Regions from separate parts of the Streptomyces sp. NPDC042002 genome, predicted to be linked through region 1. Evidence: riboswitches for the same ligand, from Rfam matches in the RefSeq annotation. Region 1 holds a riboswitch; each other region holds the start of a gene.
What was found. A riboswitch is a leader RNA that binds a small molecule or an ion and turns the genes downstream of it on or off. The one in region 1 is predicted to bind cyclic di-AMP.

Region 1 (3,403 bases):
TTGCCCTCGATCCACGCCGAGTAGGAGTCGGCCGTGTCGAGGAAGTTGCCGCCGGCGGCCGCGTAGGCGTCGAGCACGGCGAAGGACCGGGTCTCGTCGGCCGTCCAGCCGAAGACGTTGCCGCCGAGGGAGAGCGGGAAGACCTCGAGGTCGGACGAACCGAGCTTGCGAAGAGAAGTCATGTACGGGATCAACACCCCTCCCGGACGCAGGTATTCCGCACTCGTCCCGGACGGGGCCGGTGCGGCGCACCAGGGCCGACCGCACCTGCCTGACCGGCGGCCCTGACGTCGGGGGGGGTGACGTCAGGACCGCCGGAGATCAGGGGATCAGGGGTTGAGGCCCTTGCTCTGCAGCCACGGCATCGGGTCGATGGGGGTGGCTGCGCCGCCGGGGTGCACTTCGAGGTGCAGGTGCGGCCCGGTGACGTTGCCCGTCGCGCCCACGCGCCCGATGACTTCACCCGTGGCGACCTTCTGGCCCACGCTGACGCTGATCGACGACTGGTGGCAGAACCAGAGTTCCGTACCGTCGTCGAGGGTGAGGACCGTGCGGTAGCCGTACGAGCCCGCCCAGCCGGCCTGGGTGATGGTGCCGTTGTGGATCGCCTTGATGAGCGTGCCGGTCGGCGCCGCGAAGTCGAGTCCCGTGTGGTAGCCGGAGGACCACAGGGCACCGGCCTCACCGAAGCGGGAGGTCAGGGTGTACGACGAGGTCGGCAGCGTGTAGCTCTTGGCGAGCTGGGCGAGGCGCTCGGTCTCGGCCTTCGCCTTGGCCGCCTCCTCCGCCTTCTTCTTCGCCGCGTCGGTCTTGGCCTCGGCCACGTCCGCGTTCTTCTTCACGGCGGCGGTCAGGGCGGCCTGCTGCGTGGTGCTGTCGGCGTGGGCCTGCTGCGACTGGGCCTGCTGCATGATGCGGGCGCGCAGCGCCTCGCCGGCGTCCGTGGCGCCCTGGGCCGTGTCGGCGCTGGTCAGGCCGACGCTGGTGAGCGGAGTCGTGGAGCCCTTGGGGGTGCTGGATCCGCCGTGCGATATCAGGGCCTCGGCGGAGTGGGTGACCGACGACAGGTCGGGCAGCGAGATCGAGACGGGCGCGTTGCCCGGCGCGGCGCTGGCGATACCGCCCCCGCCGACGGCGGCTATGACACCGACGCCGAGAACCGTGGAGCTGCGGGCGAGTCCTCCGCCGCGCTGCTTGCCCGTGCGGTGCCGGCCGCGGACCGGGGGAACGGAATCCTCGGTGGGGTTCCACTCCTCCCAGGGTCCCTCGTCCTTGCCATAGCCGAAGGTATGCGTGTCATTCGGCGTGAACGAGGTTGGCTGAGCGGGCCGGTTGGACGCCACGTGGGCGCACTCCTTTCCTTCCTTGCCGCCTACCGGGTTAGCTGACGGGTTCGGAGCAGGAAGGTCTCCTACGCGCGTACGGCCACCGTGTTTCCACAGCGGAATACGCTCGATTCACCCCAAGTTGATGGTTCCCCGGTTCCCTCGCGGGATTCGGCGCGTGCGCACGGAGCCACCTCTTGTGACGGCTGTAACGGCCGCGCTGCGTTATCGAACGTTAATAGATTCAGGCACCGAATTCCAAGCTGTTCGGACTGATCATTAACGGCTTCTGGCCAGGACTTTGGGGTCATGAGCGATGAAAAACGGGCGAGTTGGCCAAACCTCGTCGACACGGATTCGCTTGACGGTACATCAGTTGCCATGCGGAGGGACACTGTCCGATCACCGCTCGTGACCATGCCCGAAAAGGCCGTGCGCGTTGTGCGCGAAAGGCTTCCCTGACCGCGCGGAAATCACGTCACCGAGCACGCGTCAAAAGCGCCGGACGGCGAGCAGCGCCATGTCGTCCGTCAAAGCACCGCCGGTATGCCGGCGGACAGCCTCGGAGAGGGCGACCAGCAGCGCGTCGGGACCGGAAAAGACCTGTCCGGCCAGCCACGCGGCCGGATCGTAGAACGTCCCGCGCGCATCGCGGGCCTCGGACAGCCCGTCCGTGTACAGAAGCAGCATCGACCCGCGCGGGAAGCGGTCCTCGACCGCCCGGTCGGGCCAGGTTCCCAGCTCGCCCATCCCGAGCGGCAGCGCGAAGGGCTCGGCGGCGAGGGTGACGAGCGTGCCGTCGGGATGCAGGAGCAGGGGCGGCGGATGGCCTCGGTTGACGATGCGGACGACGTCCTCGTCGTGCGGGATCTCCACGAGGACGGCGGTGGTGAACTCCTCGAACGCGTCAGGGCTCTCGTGCAGGGTGCCCGGGCGCGTCAGCGCCCGCTCCAGGCGCCGGGCGACCCCCTCCAGGGTCGCCTCCTGCTCCGCGGCCTCCCGGAACGCGCCGACCACCACGGCGACGGCGGCCACGGCGGTCATCCCCTTCCCCCGTACGTCCCCGACGACGAGCCGCACGCCGTACGGGGAGTCCTGCACCGCGTACAGGTCCCCGCCGATGAACGCGTCCTCCTGCGCCGCCTCGTACCGGGCCGCGACATCGAGGCCGTCGATCCGCGCCGCAGGCTCGGGCAGCACGGCGCGCTGCGCGAACTCGGCGATCTCCCGGACGGAGGCGAGCCGTTCGTCGCCGCGCCGGACCAGGATGTTGATGAGGACGGCGAGGACGGCGGCCGTCGCCACGGTGGCCGTTTCGGTGACCGCGTCGACATGCAGGACGATGCCGAGCACGCAGTGGACCACGAGCACCGCGGCGACGGCGAGGACGCCGGTGAGAACCGTGCCGCGCAGCGAGTAGAGGGGCGCGGCGACCAGGGGCGCGGCCGTGAAGAAGGGGGCCGCGGTGTAGTCCCCCGGGGTGAAGTAGTCGTAGAAGATCCCGGCGACGACGAGCAGCGCGGGCAGGGTCCTGACGAAGGCGCGCGCGACGGAGATCCTGCGGGGAACCGCTGCCGCCGGACCGGGCAGTGCGGCACTCCCGAGCCCGCGGGCACCGGGCGACCGCCCGTCCGCCCGGTCAGGGAGTTCTCCGGCTCGCTGCTCACCTCCTGGCTGCCCCACCCGTCCAGAAGACCCGGAGCGCGGGCGGCGGGCGACCGGTGTGGCCCGACCGGGGGACGGCGCCGATCGCCCGGAGGGACCGGGGGATATCCGGCCCGGAGAACCGGGCCGGGGGAAACACCAAGGGCCGGAACTCGTGAATCCGAGTTCCGGCCCTTGGCCTTGAGTAGCGGGGACAGGATTTGAACCTGCGACCTCTGGGTTATGAGCCCAGCGAGCTACCGAGCTGCTCCACCCCGCGTCGTTAAGACCAGTGTACGCCATCCGCGGGACCCGAAGCACACGCGTTTAATCGCGCCCCTTCAGCGGCGTCGGCGGGCCCCTGCTTCACCTGGCGCGTACGGCATCCGGGGGTGCCGTACGGGGCCCGGCCCCGGCCTGGTCCGCCGCCTAAT
Region 2 (3,403 bases), on a different contig from region 1:
GCGCTGCGGCGCCACGCTCGACGCGCACGCCGACCACCCCGGTGTACGGCTGTCCCTCGAAGTGCCCGTCTCGCGCCTGGCCAAGGCCCTGGGCCTGCTCGCCGACGCCCTGCGGGCCCCCGCGTTCGCGGACAGCGAGGTCGAGCGGCTGGTGCGCAACCGGCTGGACGAGATCCCGCACGAGACGGCCAACCCCGCCCGTCGTGCCGCCAAGGAGCTCTCCAAGGAGCTGTTCCCGGCGAGCGCGCGTATGTCGCGTCCGCGCCAGGGCACCGAGGAGACCGTCCAGAACATCGACTCGGCGGCCGTACGCGCCTTCTACGAGAAGCACGTACGCCCGGCCACGGCCACCGCGGTCGTCGTCGGCGACCTGACCGGTGTCGACCTCGACGAGCTGCTCGGCGACACGCTCGGCTCCTGGACGGGTTCGTCCGCCGAGCCGCGCCCCGTGCCGCCGGTGAGCGCCGACGACACCGGCCGCGTGATCATCGTCGACCGCCCCGGGGCCGTCCAGACCCAGCTGCTCATCGGCCGGGTCGGCGCCGACCGGCACGACCGCGTGTGGCCCGCCCAGGTGCTCGGCACCTACTGCCTCGGCGGCACCCTCACCTCGCGCCTGGACCGCGTCCTGCGCGAGGAGAAGGGCTACACCTACGGCGTACGGGCGTTCGGCCAGGTCCTGCGCTCCGCGCCGGACGGCACGGGCGTCGCGATGCTCGCCATCAGCGGCTCGGTGGACACCCCGAACACGGGTCCGGCGCTCGACGACCTGTGGAAGGTGCTGCGCACCCTCGCGGCCGAAGGGCTGACCGACACGGAGCGCGATGTCGCCGTGCAGAACCTGGTGGGTGTCGCGCCCCTCAAGTTCGAGACGGCGGCGGCCGTCGCGAGCACGCTCGCGGACCAGGTCGAGCAGCACCTGCCGGACGACTATCAGGCGACGCTCTATCAGCAACTGGCCGCCACCGGCACCGTGGAGGCCACCGCGGCCGCCGTGAGCGCGTTCCCGATGGACCGTCTGGTGACCGTCCTGGTGGGCGACGCGGCACAGATCGAGGAGCCGGTCAGGGCCCTCGGAATCGGTGAAGTCAGCGTGGTGGCCGCCGAGTAGAGCCCGTGCGACCGAAGAGGGCCCTGATGACTGAAGAGTCGCCAGGGCCTTCTCTTTTCCCGGACCCCGCCCCCAAGATGTCCGCATTCGTGCGGGAGTTGCCCTTCTGCTCTGTGGGATGCGTTACAAAAATCGTGATCTGTTTGTTGTTCGAATGATGCCGCGTTTAGCGTCGGTCCGGCTGTTCGTCACGCAGTGCGCCGCGCCCGCGGCACCGGACAGTCATCGCCGAGTCCCCCTATGGCGCGAGTCAGGGGAGCCGGGGACCCACACGTAGTCCCTGGGGTGAATCGGACGCCCTCCCCGGAGGGGGTCCGTAGGAGACCTTCCTGCTCCGAACCCGTCAGCTAACCCGGTAGGCGAGAGGGAAGGAAAGGATCAGCCCCTACATGGCGTTCTCTTGTGGCACCGGCAAGCATCGTCGTCAGAGCCGCGTGCACAGCACGACCAAGACCGCCGTCGGGGTCGCGGCGCTCACCACCACCGGTGTGATCGGAACCCTGGCCGCCCCCGCGTTCGCCGCGGAATCCTCCGTCGAGCAGACCGGGCTGACCCAGGCCGTCACGCTCGGCGACTCGGTCGCCGACCAGATCGACGCCCAGGCCTTCGCGCAGCAGCGCGCCGCCGACGAGGCCGCCGCGCGGAAGCAGGCCGAGCAGACCGCGCGCAAGCACGCCGCGGAGCAGGCCGCGAAGGCCCGCGAGGCCAAGGAGCGCGCCGCCCGTGAGGCCGAGCGCAAGCGCCTGAACACGTTCGTCATCCCGATCACCGGTTCGTACATCTCCACCGGCTACCAGGCCAGCAGCAGCCTCTGGTCCTCGGGCAGCCACACCGGCGTCGACTTCCACGCCGCGTACGGCACCTCGGTCCACACCGTCGGCTCCGGCACCGTCGTCACGACCGGCTGGGGCGGCGCCTACGGCAATCAAGTCGTGATCAAGATGCACGACGGCACGTACACCATGTACGGCCACCTGTCGTCCATCGGGGTGTCGGTGGGGCAGGCGGTCACTCCGGGGCAGCAGATCGGCCTCTCCGGGGACACCGGCAACACCACCGGACCGCACCTCCACTTCGAGGCCCGTACGACCGCGGAGTACGGCTCGGACATCGACCCGGTCGCGTACCTGCGCTCGCACGGAGTCAACGTCTGACGACCGCTTCGCGGCTTCTTCACCGCTTTCGATGCCCCGGCTCACCGAGCCGGGGCATCATCGTTTCCGGAGGCCGTCTGTCCAAAAAATATCCATGGATTCAGGCCCGCCATCGGAAATTCAGGCTTCCTGCAATAGAGTCACTGAACAAGCGTCAATCGATGGCGTTTCGCGGGGATTAAAGCGGAGGTCGGTCATGCGTATTCCGGCGCACTCGGTATGCACGGCGATCCGTGACGACATCGTCGCGGGTGTCTACGAGCGCGGCGGCCGGCTCACCGAGGAACTGCTCGCGCGGCGCTACGGCGTCTCGCGCGTCCCCGTGCGCGAGGCGCTGCGCACCCTGGAGGCCGAGGGCTTCGTGGTCACCCGCCGGCACGCGGGCGCGTGCGTCGCGGAACCCACCGAGCAGGAGGCCGCGGACCTCCTGGAGATGCGCATGCTGCTGGAACCGCTGGGCGCCGCGCGGGCCGCCCAACGGCGTACGGAGGCCCACCTCAAGGTGCTGCGAGGCCTGGTCAGGCTGGGCCAGGAGCGTTCCAGGAGGGGCCACAGCGAGGATCTGCGCTCGCTGGGCGGCTGGTTCCACGAGACGCTCGCACAGGCGTCCGGCAGTCCCGCGCTGACCTCCACGCTCGCCCAGCTGCGGCACAAGATCGCCTGGATGTACTCGGTGGAGGCGCCGGCCAACCCCGCGGAGTCCTGGGCCGAGCACGGCGGCATCGTGGACGCGGTCGCCCGCGGCGACGGCGAGCGGGCCCGCGCGATCACGGCGCTGCACACCGAGCGCGCGACGGCCGTGCACCGGCTCCGATTTCCCGGCGGCGAGCGGCCGGACCGTGTGAGAAGTTCGCAACATCCCGTAAACATGACGGGCCTGCGTCATTAACACGGGCGCCGTATACAAAGAGGGATATTCGGCAGGGCCTCATTTCTGATGCCCTTTTATTCGCGTGTCCGGAATTTCGGCGCGCGCTATTCCCGGGACCACGGCACGAGGGCCCCGCGTGTCACCGGGAGAATTCCTGAGCGGAGTACGGAAAACGGCTGGGCCGCGCCACCCGGGGGAAGGGCGGCGCGGCCCAGCCGCGTGTGTCCTGGGTGCCTCGTGGGCTCAGACGGTCTCGGGGAGCTCGTC
Region 3 (3,403 bases), on a different contig from region 1:
GCGCGGTTGGAGTCCAGGTTCGGGGCGAAGCCGCCCTCGTCGCCGAGGCCGGTGGACAGGCCCTTGGACTTCAGGACGGACTTGAGGGTGTGGTAGACCTCGGTGCCCCAGCGCAGGGCCTCGGAGAAGGACTCCGCGCCGATCGGGGCGATCATGAACTCCTGGATGTCCACGTTCGAGTCGGCGTGCGACCCGCCGTTCAGGATGTTCATCATCGGAACGGGCAGCAGGTGCGCGTTCGGGCCGCCCAGGTAGCGGAAGAGCGGCAGGTCGGACGCCTCGGAAGCGGCGTGCGCGACGGCGAGCGAGACGCCGAGGATGGCGTTGGCGCCGAGCGAGCCCTTGTTGTCGGTGGCGTCCAGGTCGAACATCGCCTGGTCGATCAGGCGCTGCTCGGTGGCGTCGTAGCCGACGAGCTCCGGGCCGATCTGCTCGATGACGGCGAGGACGGCCTTCTCGACACCCTTGCCCTGGTAGCGGTTGGGGTCGCCGTCGCGAAGCTCGATGGCCTCGAACGCTCCGGTGGAGGCGCCGGACGGAACGGCGGCACGACCCGTGCTGCCGTCGTCGAGGCCGACCTCGACCTCGACCGTGGGGTTGCCTCGGGAGTCCAGGATTTCCCGGGCTACGACGACGTCGATGGACGGCACGAGCATCTCCTTCTGGGATGTGACGCGGGTATGCGGGGCTTGGCAGCCCCGCGGGATGAGCCTATCCGGCCCGAGGGGATCGGCCAGCCGATCGACCACCCCTTGAGCAGAAGTGAGAGTACATATTGTTCCTGAACGGAACAAAAAAAGAAATGAAAAACCCCGCTCCGGTGCGTGCGGGGGAACACGCACCGGAGCGGGGAGCCCGTGGGGACGGGGGCCCTCGGCGGGCCTCCGGAGTGGAGGCCCGGCCTGCGAGGGAGCCATCATGAGCTGTCATTCAGCCGGGGCATCTGGGGCGATGCCGCGCACGGCCGGGACCACGGTCGCCCTCCGCCGAAGGCGACCCCGTCGGGCCGGCGTGCGGCCGCGCTCAGCCGAGGTGCAGCTGCTGGCCCGGGTAGATGAAGTCGGCGTCGGCGACGATGTCCTTGTTCAGCTTGAACAGCTTCTGCCAGCCGCCCTTGACGTGCTTCTTCTCAGCGATCGAGCTGAGGGTGTCGCCCTTGACGACCTTGTACTCGCCGTCACCCTTCTTGACCTTCTTGCCGGTCGGGGTGGTGACGGTCTTCTGGGCGGCGGGGCGCTCCGCGGAACGCGAGGCGGCCTGATCCGTCGTACGGGTGGTGGTGGCGCTCTGCGAGCCGCTCGACGAGGAGGATCCGGAGGAGGTCGACGGGGTCGACGGGGTCGAGGTGCCACCGCTGTACGCGGCGCTCGACAGGCCGGTGCCGCAGGTCGGCCAGGCGCCCTTGCCCTGCGCGGCGAGGACCTTCTCACCGATGGTGATCTGCTGCGACTTCGAGGCCTGGTCGGCGGTGGAGGCGTAGGCGGTGCCGCCGTACGCGGCCCAGGTGGAGGCGGAGAACTGCAGGCCGCCGTAGTAGCCGTTGCCGGTGTTGATCGACCAGTTGCCGCCGGCCTCGCACTGGGCGACGGCGTCCCACTCGGAGGCGGTGGCGGCGGAGGCGTTGCCGGCCACCATCAGCGGGGCGGCGATGGCGACACCGGTGACACCGGCGAGCGCGGCGACGCGGGTGGCCTTGTTCGGACGACGGTGCTTGCCCTTGCTGGAAAACAGCATGGAGTGATCCCCTCACCGACGCCTGCGAGGTGAGCTGTCGGGTTCGGGCCGGTTGAGTTGCCCGGCCGCGTGCCGTCGGTCCCGTCTCCAGGACGTCCGACACGCGACTTAACCCCAAGCCGTTCCCGGGTGTCTCTCAACTCCCGGTCCCGGCGCCTACCTTGGGTCCCCCGCTCCTGCCTACGGCGCATGACGCGACGACTGTTCCCGTACGGCCGCTGGCAGGATTCGGCGTTGTGACCGTCGGGGCCCGCTGTGGCGAGCGGTCACGACCGTAAGCAGTCGATCGGCGGAATATCAAAGACGATCAGGGCTTCTGAGACCCATCTCTCAGTTGCACCAAACCGGACATTCCACAGCGAACCGTGACGTGAACTCCCGCTAGTTCTGCACCGTTTCGGCGGTGACGGCAATGCTCCGACCGGGGACGATGAGGCCGGGACCGGCGTCGGTCGCCCCGCTGTCCGCGGCGGACTGGCCACCCCATCCGCCTTCGAGGCCGAGGACGTCGGAAACGTTCCAGAGGTTCGTGCTGACGTACGAGTTGTCGACGCTGTCGCTCGGGGTCACCGAGGGGCCCGGGGTGCTCGACGCGTGCCGCCCCGTGGCGCTGTCGGCAGGGCTGCCGGTCGCGCTCCCCGTGGCGTCTCCGCCACGATGGCGGCCGGTGCCCGCACTCGCGGTGTCGGAGGCGTTCGAAGAGGCGCCCTTCTGTCCGGACTTGCCCGACTCGTCACTCTTGTCGGTCGCTCGGCTCGAAGCGCTGGGGCTCGGCGAGGCGTCAGGCTTCGCGGTGCTGTCGGTCGCGCCCGAGGAGTCGGCCGAATCGCTCGAACCGGCCAGGTTCGACAAAGGGGATGAGCTGGGCGAAGTAGACAAACCGGATGAGCTGTACGAACCAGCGTCACTCCCGGCGCTCGACGAGCCGTCGGCCACGCCCGTGTCGACCTGGACCCCGGCCGAACCCTCACTGAGCCCGGAGAGCGGTCCGCAGGTCGGCCAGGCCGCGAGGCCCCGGTCGTCGAGCAGCTTCTCGGCGACGGCTATCTGCTGCGAGCGGCTGGCCTGGTCGGCCCTCGGGGCGTACTCGAGACCGCCGTACGCCTCCCAGTCCGCCTGGTCGAGCTGGAGCCCGCCGTAGTACCCGTTGCCCTGGTCGGCGCTCCACGCGCCGCCACTCTCGCACTGCGCCACCCGGTCCCAGGTGGTCCCGTCGGCCGCGCTCGCACCCGACGCGGCGAGCAACGGGATGACGATGGCCGATCCGGTCACCCCCGCGGCGACGACGAGGGCTGGGGCCTGACGAGGGCGACGGTGACGGCCGTTCCCGGAGAGCATGCGGAAGCCTTTCGCGTGACAGCGGGGGACCACCGCGGCTCCTGCGAAGTGCTGAAGCGGAGCCGCCGCGTTGATGGGTGAAGGTAGCCGCACTCGATCACTTGTCACAAGTCGATGCAGTACAGATCACGTGAAGATCACAGATTTGATGGAGCGTCATGTTCCGGTAGCCGGAAGGGTGCCCTTTCCGGTATTCGGAAGAACTCCCTCGACGGGGGTTCCGAAGGGTCGCCGATGAACCGATCAAGCACTATTTGACCGGGGTGAACTCCACAGGAAGCGTGCGCAATCCGCGCATAATGAGCCCACCACGCCAGCGCAAATCGGCTGA
Region 4 (3,403 bases), on a different contig from region 1:
AGGGTCCCCTTGGCCGCGACGTGATCGCCCGAGGACTCCCCGCGCAACCGCCGGCCGATCCACGGGACCAGATACTCGCGGGCCCACTGGATGTTGTCGCGGCGCACCTCCAGGGTGCCCCGCGGTGGGAGGGGCGGCCAGGGCTGGTCCGGGTCGGCGGGCACATCGAGGCCGAGTACCTGTCCGGCACGGAGCGCCACCCGTGTGTGCCCCTCGGGCGAGAGGTGCAGTCGGTCGCCGTCCCAGGCACGGCGGTCCTGGATCGTCTTCAGGGACCAGAGGTCGAGGACGGGACAGCCGTAGCGGTCCGCGATGGCCCGCACATGTCCGTTGTAGGTGGCGATCTTGCCGCGCAGATGCTTGAGCACGGGAACGCCACGGGTGTCGAAGCCGGTGGTCACCATGACGGCGCCGACGGCGGAGGTGAGGTCGGCTATCGCGCGCTCGAAGCGCTCCGCGACCTCGTCGGGGTCGGTGCCGGGGCGGATGATGTCGTTGCCGCCCGCGCTGAACGAGACCAGGTCCGGGCCGAGCTCCTTGGCCTTCAGGAGCTGGGTCTCGACGATCTGGTCGAGCAGTTTGCCGCGCACGGCGAGATTGGTGTAGTTGAAATCGCCTTCGGGTCGCCGGTCGGCGAGAAGTACCGCGAACCGGTCGGCCCAGCCGACGAACGCCCCGTCGGGCCCAGGGTCGCCGACGCCTTCGGTGAAGCTGTCCCCCACCGCCACGTACGACCCGATCACTGATCTGTCGTCACTCTTCGAATCGTCTGCCACATCGACCCATGATTCACCTTTCGATGTGAGCTACGCGACCGTAGGGAAGGGTTGACGGGCGGTGAGATAAGCCACTCGCCAAGCGTTGGTCAACTCTGGAATAAGGCTCATATCAGGGACGTTGAAGCATCGATCACTCAGCGGCCGGAACGTCACGGGGGAATCGCTCGGCGCGGTCGCGCGCATTGCTCGACGACGGATACTTTCCTGGTACACGCGCCCCGTGACGGAAAACACCGGAGGCCGGACCCCGAGGATCATGGGGTCCGGCCTTCGGCGGCGCTCCTGCCGTCAGGTCAGGAGCGGGGCAAGCGCCTGGAACTCAGGGCGACGGGTCAGCCGACGGCGACACCGTGCGAGCGCAGGTACGCGACCGGGTCGACGTCGGAGCCGTAGTCCGGCGTGGTGCGGATCTCGAAGTGCATGTGCGGTCCGGTGACGTTGCCGGTCGCGCCGGAGAGGCCGATCTGCTGGCCCTCGGTCACGGTCTGCCCCGCCGAGACGGACAGGGACGACATGTGGGCGTACTGGGAGTACTTGCCGTCGGCGTGCTGGATGACGACCTGGTTGCCGTAGGCGCCGCCCCAGCCGGCGGAGACGACGGTGCCCGCGGCGATGGACTTGATCGTGGTGCCGGTCGGGACCACGAAGTCCACGCCCGTGTGGTAGCCGCTGGACCACATGCTGCCCGCCACCTTGTAGCCGGTGCCTATGGTGCCGCCCTGGACCGGCAGGGTGTAGCCGGAACCGTTGTCGGCGGAAGCGGTGTCGGGGGCGGCCGACTCGGTGGCCGGGGTCGCCTGGTCGGTCTTCGGCGCCGAGGTCGTCGTGCGGGTGGCCGAGTGGGCGCCGCCGGCGAAGGCGGCCTTCTTGCCGAGCGACAGCTTCAGACCGGGGTGGATCAGCGACGGGTCGCCGCCGATGGCGGAGCGGTTGTCGGAGTAGATCTTCTTCCAGCCACCGCTGACGTTCTGCTCGTCGGCGATCTTCGAGAGGTAGTCGCCGGACCTCACCGCGTACGTCTTCGTCGTGGCGGTCTTCTCGGCGGCGGGAGCGGCGGTCGCGGCCTTCTCGACATGCTGCGCCACGGCGGTGGCCGGGGTCGCGGCGTGGGCGCCCGTGGCTCCCATCAGAGGCAGCGCGAGTGCGGCGCCACCGGTTCCGGCCACGGCGATCGAGCGGGTGAAACGGAGGGACTTGGGACGGCGGTGCTTACCCTTCGCGGGCATGACGATTTCCTCTCCGGCGCCTGCGGGGTGAGCTGTCGGGTGCGGGCTGGAGATGCCCGGCCACGCTGCTGCGCGGCTGTACCCCTAGCCTGTTCCGGAGACCGGACCAGGCACGGAACCTGTGGGTCCCCCGCTCCTGCCGTGTACGGGTGAGTGTGCGGATTCCGGGCGGCGGCAGGATTGGGCGTCCGTCCGGATTGAGGCAGAACGTAAGCGAGATGAGAGCGCGTCGACAACTACGTGCGCTTTCCGTGCGCTCATCTTTCTTGATCCATGCGGGAATTGCCGTCACCCTCTGTGGAATGACGATCTTTCGGGCCCCTCAACGCGCCAGGAAACGCGGGCCGGTTGGGAAGTGAGGACAGCAACGCATCGTCACGAATATGACGCTCCTCACGCGACTCGACTCAGGGTGCCTTATTCCAGGGCCAGTTATAACGAAGGCGCCAATCCGGACAGAACAGCCAGATATGACGCGAACGGATATCCGTCACATCCGGACCTCCGCGCATTCCGGCACACGAAACGGTATGCGGCAATGCCCCATCTCGTTCCGATTCATCCCGTCGAGTCCGCACAGCAGGAAGAGGTGACCGACCCTTCGATGCATTCGAACGGACGTACCCATGGAGCAACATCATCAAAGGGGTCCTGTCCGGAAGGCGACGCCTGTGGACAACTCATTGCCTGAGGAACCCATGTCGTATCGTCGAGAGCGCGAGCCGGAACAACTGCCGACGAGCGACGCCGAGTCCAGCCCGGCGACGCCGGCGGCCGAATGGGAGGAGCCCCCGTGACGCAGCAGGTCCCGTCGACCGAGCCCGAGCTCGGCGGAGTGCGCAACTTCCGCGACGTGGGCGGTCTGCCCGCCGCGGACGGCCGACGAGTGCGCTACGGGCACCTGTTCCGCAGCGGCCACCTCGCTCACGCCACGGAGGACGACGCCGCGTTCCTCTCCTCTCTGGGACTCCACACGATCTTCGACTTCCGCAATGCCGCGGACCAGAAGCTGGAGGGCCCGGACGTCGAACTGCCGGGCGTACGGAACGTGAACCTTCCGCTGACCGACCCGGCGGACGGCGGCGAGTTCTGGAAGATGGTCCGCGACGGCGATCTCGACCAGCTGCGCGCGATCCTCGGCGACGGCAAGGCCGCGAACCGGATGATCAACTCGTATCGCACGATCATCAAGGAGCGCACGGCCGAACACTCCCAGGTGCTGCACGCGCTGGCCGAGGACAGTGTGCCCGCGCTGATGCACTGCGCGGCCGGCAAGGACCGCGCCGGACTGTCCATCGCGATCACCCTGCTCGCCCTCGGCGTCGAGCGCGAGGCGATCGTGGCCGACTACCTGGAGTCGAACGCCGCGCACCGCCGCTACAAGGTGCGCCGCAACAA

Region 2: another riboswitch for cyclic di-AMP. It lies ahead of ACZ6KY_RS12165 (M23 family metallopeptidase); the one in region 1 lies ahead of ACZ6KY_RS40960 (M23 family metallopeptidase).
Region 3: another riboswitch for cyclic di-AMP. It lies ahead of ACZ6KY_RS31915 (transglycosylase family protein); the one in region 1 lies ahead of ACZ6KY_RS40960 (M23 family metallopeptidase).
Region 4: another riboswitch for cyclic di-AMP. It lies ahead of ACZ6KY_RS09925 (M23 family metallopeptidase); the one in region 1 lies ahead of ACZ6KY_RS40960 (M23 family metallopeptidase).

What each region holds. Positions count from the first base shown of each region.
Region 1 is NZ_JBVJCT010000064.1:174-3,576, reverse strand. Features, by position in the region: gene ACZ6KY_RS40965 (aldo/keto reductase) at 1-182, opposite strand, end outside; gene ACZ6KY_RS40960 (M23 family metallopeptidase) at 330-1,343, opposite strand; cyclic di-AMP (ydaO/yuaA leader) riboswitch at 1,355-1,512, opposite strand; gene ACZ6KY_RS40955 (PP2C family protein-serine/threonine phosphatase) at 1,818-3,008, opposite strand; tRNA gene ACZ6KY_RS40950 (tRNA-Met) at 3,176-3,249, opposite strand.
Region 2 is NZ_JBVJCT010000006.1:125,351-128,753, forward strand. Features, by position in the region: gene ACZ6KY_RS12160 (M16 family metallopeptidase) at 1-1,111, shown strand, start outside; cyclic di-AMP (ydaO/yuaA leader) riboswitch at 1,328-1,488, shown strand; gene ACZ6KY_RS12165 (M23 family metallopeptidase) at 1,501-2,265, shown strand; gene ACZ6KY_RS12170 (GntR family transcriptional regulator) at 2,462-3,154, shown strand; gene ACZ6KY_RS12175 (HPr family phosphocarrier protein) at 3,380-3,403, opposite strand, start outside.
Region 3 is NZ_JBVJCT010000030.1:92,839-96,241, reverse strand. Features, by position in the region: gene eno (phosphopyruvate hydratase) at 1-656, opposite strand, end outside; gene ACZ6KY_RS31915 (transglycosylase family protein) at 1,024-1,734, opposite strand; cyclic di-AMP (ydaO/yuaA leader) riboswitch at 1,739-1,932, opposite strand; gene ACZ6KY_RS31910 (transglycosylase family protein) at 2,116-3,072, opposite strand; gene ACZ6KY_RS31905 (cytochrome P450 family protein) at 3,323-3,403, opposite strand, start outside.
Region 4 is NZ_JBVJCT010000004.1:509,629-513,031, reverse strand. Features, by position in the region: gene ACZ6KY_RS09930 (SGNH/GDSL hydrolase family protein) at 1-743, opposite strand, end outside; gene ACZ6KY_RS09925 (M23 family metallopeptidase) at 1,112-2,005, opposite strand; cyclic di-AMP (ydaO/yuaA leader) riboswitch at 2,008-2,167, opposite strand; gene ACZ6KY_RS09920 (tyrosine-protein phosphatase) at 2,799-3,403, shown strand, end outside.